One region of the Streptomyces sp. NPDC056128 genome, then DNA from elsewhere that is predicted to be linked to it. Evidence: riboswitches for the same ligand, from Rfam matches in the RefSeq annotation. Region 1 holds a riboswitch; each other region holds the start of a gene.
The links. Region 1 has a riboswitch for cyclic di-AMP ahead of ACFC1X_RS03330 (peptidoglycan DD-metalloendopeptidase family protein). Riboswitches for the same ligand answer to the same signal wherever they lie in the genome.
Positions count from the first base shown of each region.

Region 1 (2,254 bases):
CGACGCCGAGCGCGAGCAGCGTGACCGCGATCGACAGGCCCGCGCGGTCCTTGCCGGCCGCGCAGTGCATCAGGGCGGGGACGCTGTCCTCGGCGAGCGCGTGCAGCACCCGGGAGTGCTCCGCCGTGCGCTCCGTGATGATCGTGCGGTAGGACGCGATCATCCGGTGGGCGCCCTTGCCGTCGGCCAGGATCTCGTGCAGCTGGTCGAGGTCGCCGTCGCGGACCATCTTCCAGAACTCGGCGCCGTCCGCCGGGTCGCTCAGCGGCAGGTTCACATTGCGGACGCCCGGCAGCTCGACGTCCGGGCCTTCCAGCTTCTGGTCGGCCGCGTTGCGGAAGTCGAAGATGGTGTGCAGGCCGAGGGTGGCCAGGAAGGCGGCGTCCTCCCCGGTGGCGTGCGCCAGGTGGCCGCTGCGGAACAGCACGCCCTGCCGCACCCGTCGCCCGTCCGCGGCCGGCAGTCCGCCGACGTCCCGGAAATTGCGCACACCGGTCAGCTCGGGTTCGGTCGACGGGACCTGCTGCGTCACGGGGACTCCTCCCACTCCGCCCCGCCGACGCTGCTCGGCGGCGGGCTCGCCTCGACGATACGGCATCCCCTGTCTGCGCCAATGAGTTGTCCACAGGGCATTAAGGGCGGCCTCGGGCCTTCTGTCCGAATTGACGCCTTAATTCCAACTGGCGCTGAAATGCGAAAGGGTGGAGAAGTGGCGCGTGAGCAGCGTCATATCCGTAACCGTGCGTCGCCCGTCATGTCCACGTAATCAAGCCGGTTTTCAAGGACGTTCGCTCGAAATGCCATTCCCCGAATCGACGGAGTGTGACCGGATATTCCCGTAAAGGATCAATCGGAACACCTTCCGGCGGAACCCTTCGCTTGTCCGGGTGCGTCTTGGTCCCTTACGTTCACCACCGATCCGGACGGACGCCTAATCCTGCCGCCGACCGGAGCCCACTCTCATCCACCACCCGTACCGGCAGGAGCGGGGGACCCACAGGTACGAATGCCTGTTCCGGTTCCCGGAACGGCTTGGGGTGAAGCCGCGTTTCGGCGCGGCCGGGCATCTCCAGCCCGAACCCGACAGCTCACCTCGCAGGCGCCGGAGAGGAATTCGCCATGCCCGCGAAGGGTAAGCACCGCCGTACCAGGGCCATGCGCCTGACCCGCACCATCGCCGTCGCCGGAACCGGTGGCGCCGCGCTCGCGCTCCCGCTGATCGGGGCCGCCGGCGCCAACGCCGCCCCCGCGCACTCCGTTTCCGAGCAGTCCGTGCAGTCCATTCCGACGACGGCGAAGAAGGCCGCCGCGAATGGCGCCGAGAAGAACTCGGACGCGCGGACCTACACCGTCAAGAGCGGCGACTACCTCTCGCGGATCGCCGACGAGCAGAACGTCGACGGCGGCTGGAAGAAGCTGTACGAGGACAACCGCGAGGCCGTCGGTTCGGACCCGTCGCTGATCCACCCCGGCCTCAAGCTCTCGGTCGGCGCCAAGGCCGCCCAGCCGAAGGCCCCGTCCGCCGCCCAGTCGGAGAAGCCGGCCGCCGAGAAGCCCGCCGCCGAGAAGCCGGCCGAGGCGGAGAAGCCCGCCGCCAAGCCGGCCGAGAAGTCCACGGACGCCGAGCAGGCCTCCGCCTCGGACGCCGGCACCAGCAGCGGCTACACCTCCCCCGTCGCGGGCGGCACCGTCGGTACCCCGTACCACCAGTCCGGCAGCATGTGGTCCAGCGGCTACCACACCGGCACCGACTTCGTCGTCCCGACCGGCACCCCGCTCAAGGCCGTCGGCGCGGGCACCGTCGTCTCCGCCGGCCCCGGCGGTGCGTACGGCAACCAGGTCGTCATCCAGCTCGCCGACGGCCACTACGCCCAGTACGCCCACCTCTCCTCCCTCTCCGTCTCCGCCGGCCAGTCGGTGACGGCGGGCCAGCAGGTCGGCCTCTCGGGTGCCACCGGCAACGTGACCGGTCCGCACCTGCACTTCGAGATCCGCACCACGCCGGACTACGGGTCGGACATCGACCCGGTCGCGTTCCTGCGCTCGCACGGCGTCTCTCTCTGACGCACGGCCAGGGCGCAGCCCCCACGCCACCGAAGGCCGGACCCCGATCCCCGGGTCCGGCCTTCGGTGTATTCCGGAATTGACCAAGCCTTTAGGCGTGGCCTTTCTCACCGACCGTCAATCCCTTCCTACGGTCGCGTAGGTCACATTCCAAGGTGAATCATGGCCCGATGTGGCAGACGATTCGAAG
Region 1 is NZ_JBHJVQ010000001.1:766,979-769,232, forward strand. Features, by position in the region: gene ACFC1X_RS03325 (tyrosine-protein phosphatase) at 1-532, opposite strand, end outside; cyclic di-AMP (ydaO/yuaA leader) riboswitch at 959-1,115, shown strand; gene ACFC1X_RS03330 (peptidoglycan DD-metalloendopeptidase family protein) at 1,120-2,064, shown strand.

Region 2 (2,254 bases), on a different contig from region 1:
CCGCTGTTGCCGTCGACCCAGGCGGAGTACGAGTCGGCGGTGTCCACGAAGTTGCCGCCGGCCGCGGTGTAGGCGTCCAGGACGGCGAAGGACCGGTCCTGGCCGGCGGTCCAGCCGAAGACGTTGCCGCCGAGGGCGAGGGGGAAGACCTCCAGGTCGGAGGAGCCGAGCTTGCGCAGAGAAGTCATGTAGGGCGTCAACGAACGCACCGGATCAGGTCATTCCGGTACGGACGCGAAAACCCCGCAAACCGGCAGCCCTGACGTCGGGGGGTTGCCGTCAGGACCGCCGGGGACCAGCGGGGAAGCGGATGGGCCGGTGACTCAGGGGGTGAGGCCCTTGCTCTGCAGCCAGGCCATCGGGTCGATGCCGGAGCCGCCGTCGGTGTGGACCTCCATGTGGAGGTGGGCGCCGGTGACGTTGCCGGTGGCGCCGACGCGGCCGATGACGTCACCGGTGGTGACCTCCTGGCCGACGCTGACGCTGATGGAGGACTGGTGGGCGTACCAGATCTCGGTGCCGTCATCCAGGGTGAGCACGGTCTTGTAGCCGTACGACCCGTCCCAGCCGGCCGACGTGATGGTGCCGCTGTGCACGGCCTTGAGCAGCGTGCCCGTGGGTGCGGCGAAGTCGAGGCCGGTGTGGTGGCCGGAGGACCAGTAGGCGCCGGCCTGGCCGAAGGTCGAGGAGATCGTGTACGAGGAGGTCGGCAGCGTGAACTGCTTGGCCAGCTTGGCCAGGCGCTCGGCCTCGGCCTTCTTCGCGGCCTCCTCCTCCGCCTTCTTCTTGGCGGCGGCGGCCTTGGCCTCGGCCTCCTTCTCCGCCTTGGCGGCGGCTTCCGCGGCCTTCTTCTCGGCGGCCGCGGCGGCCTCGGCGGCGGCCTTGGTCTCGACCTGGGCCTGCTGCTGCTCGGCCTGCGCCATGATCCGGGCCCGCAGGGACTCACCGGCGCCCGCGGTGTCGGTGCCCTCCGTGGTGTCGGCGGCGGCGGTCACGCCGATGCCGCTGAGCGGGGTGCTGGAACCCTCCGGCTGCGGCGCGTCCTCGTCGGAGATGAGCGAGCCGACGTTGGGCAGGTCCGGCATGGAGATCGACACCGGCGGCTTGCCGGTCTGCGCGCTGGCCATGCCGCCCGCGCCGACGGCGGCTATGACACCGACGCCCAGGACGGTGGAGCTGCGGGCGAGCCCGCCACGCTGCTTGGCGACGCGGTGCCGGCCGCGTACGGGGCGGATGGAGTCCTCGGTGGGATTCCACTCCTCCCAAGGGCCCTCTTCGGTGCGGTAACTCTCGTAGCCGAAGGTTTCGGTGTCGTGCCGACTGGGCACGAACGGGGCCTCGGGGGCAGGCCGGTTGGACGCCACGTGGGCGTACTCCTTTCCTTCCTTTCGCCTACCGGGTTAGCTGACGGGTTCGGAGCAGGAAGGTCTCCTACGCGCGCATGCAGCCGTGTTGCCACGACGTCAAACGCCCGATTCACCCCAATGTGGTGGTTCCCCGGTTCCCTTGCGGGATTCGGCGCGTGCGCACGGAGCCGCCTTCTGTGACGGCTGGGACGACCGCGCTGCGTTATCGAACGTTAATAGACCCGGGGCCCGGATTCCAAGCTGTTCCTCTTGATCATTAACGAAAACAGCCCGGACGTACACCTCAGGATCGGTGAAAACCGGGCGAGTTGACCGCCGGTCAGTATTCCCCTTCACGCCACTTTCTTCTGACGGATCGTCAGTTGTTATGCGGAGGGACGCCACCCCGTCACGGCTCGTGACAATGATCATGCTCGCCGCGCCGTGGCCGCCGTACGGCGAGCAGCGCCATGTCGTCCGCCATCCCGCCCCCGGAGTGGCGGCGCACGTCGCGGGCGAGGGTGTCGAGCAGCTTCGCCGGGTGGCGGAAGACGCGGCCGGACAGCCGCGCGTACGGATCGTAGAACTCCCCCCGGTCGTCCCGGGCTTCCGACAGCCCGTCGGTGTACAGCAGCAGCGTGGCCCCACCGGGGAAGGCGGTCTCCTCCGCGCGGTCGGGCCACACGCCCAGCTCGCCCATGCCGAGCGGCAGCGCCGACTCCCGGGCGGGCAGCGACCCCACGGTGCCGTCGCCGTGGAGCAGCAGGGGCGGCGGATGCCCGCGGTTGACGATGCGTACGGTCCCGGCGCCGTGCGGGAGTTCGGCCAGGACGGCGGTGGTGAAGCCCTCGAAGGCGTCCAGTCCCTCGCGCCGGGTGCCCTCGCGGGCCAGCGCCCGCTCCAGGCGC
Region 2 is NZ_JBHJVQ010000009.1:8,718-10,971, forward strand. Features, by position in the region: gene ACFC1X_RS19255 (aldo/keto reductase) at 1-188, opposite strand, end outside; gene ACFC1X_RS19260 (M23 family metallopeptidase) at 324-1,364, opposite strand; cyclic di-AMP (ydaO/yuaA leader) riboswitch at 1,376-1,531, opposite strand; gene ACFC1X_RS19265 (PP2C family protein-serine/threonine phosphatase) at 1,756-2,254, opposite strand, start outside.
Region 2: linked by a shared signal. The riboswitch ahead of ACFC1X_RS19260 (M23 family metallopeptidase) and the one ahead of ACFC1X_RS03330 (peptidoglycan DD-metalloendopeptidase family protein) in region 1 are both predicted to bind cyclic di-AMP.

Region 3 (2,254 bases), on a different contig from region 1:
ATGACGGCGATCTACGACACGATGCGCTACGTCGCCTGCGACGTGGAGACGACCTGCCTCGGACAGGCCGGCGCGTCCGCCGCGCTGCTGCTGGCGGCGGGCACGCCGGGCAAGCGCGCGATGCTGCCCGGGGCGCGGGTGGTGCTCCGTCAGCCGTCGCTCACCGGGCCGATGGAGGGGCAGGCGAGCGACCTGGCCATCCAGGCCGAGGAGTTGACCCGGATCCGCGCCCGCCTGGAGGAGATCCTTGTACGGCACACGGGCCGCACTCCGGCGCAGGTGACCGAGGACATCGAGCGGGACACCGTCCTGAACGCCCAACAGGCCCTGGAGTACGGGCTGGTGGACCGGATCGTGTCCGACCGCTCCGCCGCGCCCGCGACGCCCGGCACCCGGTGAACGGCCGATGCTGCCACCGGAACTGCCGCCCCTGCCCGCCCTGACCCGCGCCGAGGCGGAGCTGATCGACCGCTACCTGGACGTCGTCGACCTGCTCGGGCGCATCAACCCCGCGCAGGACGGCGACACCTACCGGGGACTGCGGGCCGCCCAGGCGCTGGTCGGCAAGGCCGCGGCCCTGCGCGACGCGCTGGAGCTGATGCACGCGCGCGGCGAGACCGAACTGCACGCGCCCACCCTCGCCCGTGCCCTGCGCGTGCTGGACGGCGAGCGGCGGACGGGACGTCTCAGTCTTCCGCCGTGTTCCGAGAGTTGAGCGGCGGGGTTCGAAACGCACCAAAAGACGTACCCCCTTTCGGCGTAGGAACACACCCGGTTGACGACCGGTCCGGGTTGCGCGGCCCTCCTGTCCCGACGTCCGCGCCCACCGCTGCGCCGCTGGTCCCGGGGTCGTCACCGCCTACGGCCCCGGCTCGAACACAGGGGTGTCCACCCGAACGGGTGGGTGGTGAGTAACAACACAAAAGGCACGTTCCGTTGGGAATTCCCCCTCCGGCGAGACAAGATCCGTGACTGACGACAAGCCCCCGCCGCAGCGGCGGGGCGGTCCGGGCGGACGCCGAATCCTGCCGCCGCCCGGACGACCGGTCGCGAGGGAAGTGGATCGGCAGGAGTGGAGGACCCGAGCACGACGGGTCGCAGGAGCGGTCGCCTCCGTGGGAGAGGCGCCGGACCGAGCAGCCCTTGGGGTGAAGCCGCACTCGTGCGGCCGGGCAACTTCGCCAGCCCGAATCCGACAGGTCATCCTTCACAGGCGGCTGACGAAGGGTTGCGCATGTCCGCGCTCAATCGTGTCCCGTCCCTGATGGCTCGCGCCGGTACGGCCTCGGCCCTCACTCTCGCCGCGGTAGGCGGCTCCGTCGTGGTCCCCGGTTTCTCCTCGGAGGCGGCCGCGGCGCCTCATGCGACGAAAGCCCTCAAGGTCGCGGCCTCCAAGAAAGGTTCCCCCTACAGGTGGGGCGCCGTCGGGCCCCGCAGGTTCGACTGCTCAGGCCTGACGCTGTACTCGTTCAAGAAGGCCGGCAAGAAGCTGCCGCGCACGGCGGCCCAGCAGTACAACAAGACCCGTCACATCTCGGCCAAGAAGCGCAAGGCGGGAGACCTGGTCTTCTTCCACTCGGGCCGCAGCGTCTACCACGTCGGCATCTACGCCGGGAAGGGCAAGCTCTGGCACGCCCCGAAGACCGGGGACGTGGTGCGCCTGCAGAAGATCTGGACCGGGAGCGTCTCCTACGGCCGGGTCAAATAGCCCTTGGGGGGGGTCAACCGGCCCGTGCTCGAGTGACACGGGGTCAAACAGCCCGGGGGCGAGTAGCTCTCCCGAGGGGGATGACGGTGTTCTGCCCCGCCGTCACCCCCTCGGCGGCGGCCGGCGGGCCGGGGGCGGTCCAGGGCAGTTCGATGGAGACGGTCTTGCCGCCCTCCCGTGTGGGGCGGACCCGCAGCTTGCCGCCGCATTCGGCCGTCAGCCAGCGGATGATCACCATGCCGCGGCCGTTGTCCTGCTGCACGGCGGCGGGCAGGCGCTTGGGAAATCGCGGATGGCTGTCGGTGACTCCGATGCGCAGCCGCTCGTCACGGTCGAGGACGAGGTCCACCGTGAAGGTGGGCGACTGCCCGAGCGTGTGCTGGACCGCGTTGGTCGCCAGTTCGGAGACGATGAGCCGGACCGTGTCGGACACGTCGGCGTCCGCCGGCAGGCCCCACTCCACCAGCGTGCCGACCACATAGGTGCGCGCGGCGGCCACCGAAGCGGGATCGCTCGGCAGAGTGACGGATGCTTCCAGGTGATCTG
Region 3 is NZ_JBHJVQ010000010.1:103,870-106,123, forward strand. Features, by position in the region: gene ACFC1X_RS20815 (ATP-dependent Clp protease proteolytic subunit) at 1-399, shown strand, start outside; gene ACFC1X_RS20820 (hypothetical protein) at 407-715, shown strand; cyclic di-AMP (ydaO/yuaA leader) riboswitch at 1,084-1,231, shown strand; gene ACFC1X_RS20825 (C40 family peptidase) at 1,235-1,708, shown strand; gene ACFC1X_RS20830 (ATP-binding protein) at 1,752-2,254, opposite strand, start outside.
Region 3: linked by a shared signal. The riboswitch ahead of ACFC1X_RS20825 (C40 family peptidase) and the one ahead of ACFC1X_RS03330 (peptidoglycan DD-metalloendopeptidase family protein) in region 1 are both predicted to bind cyclic di-AMP.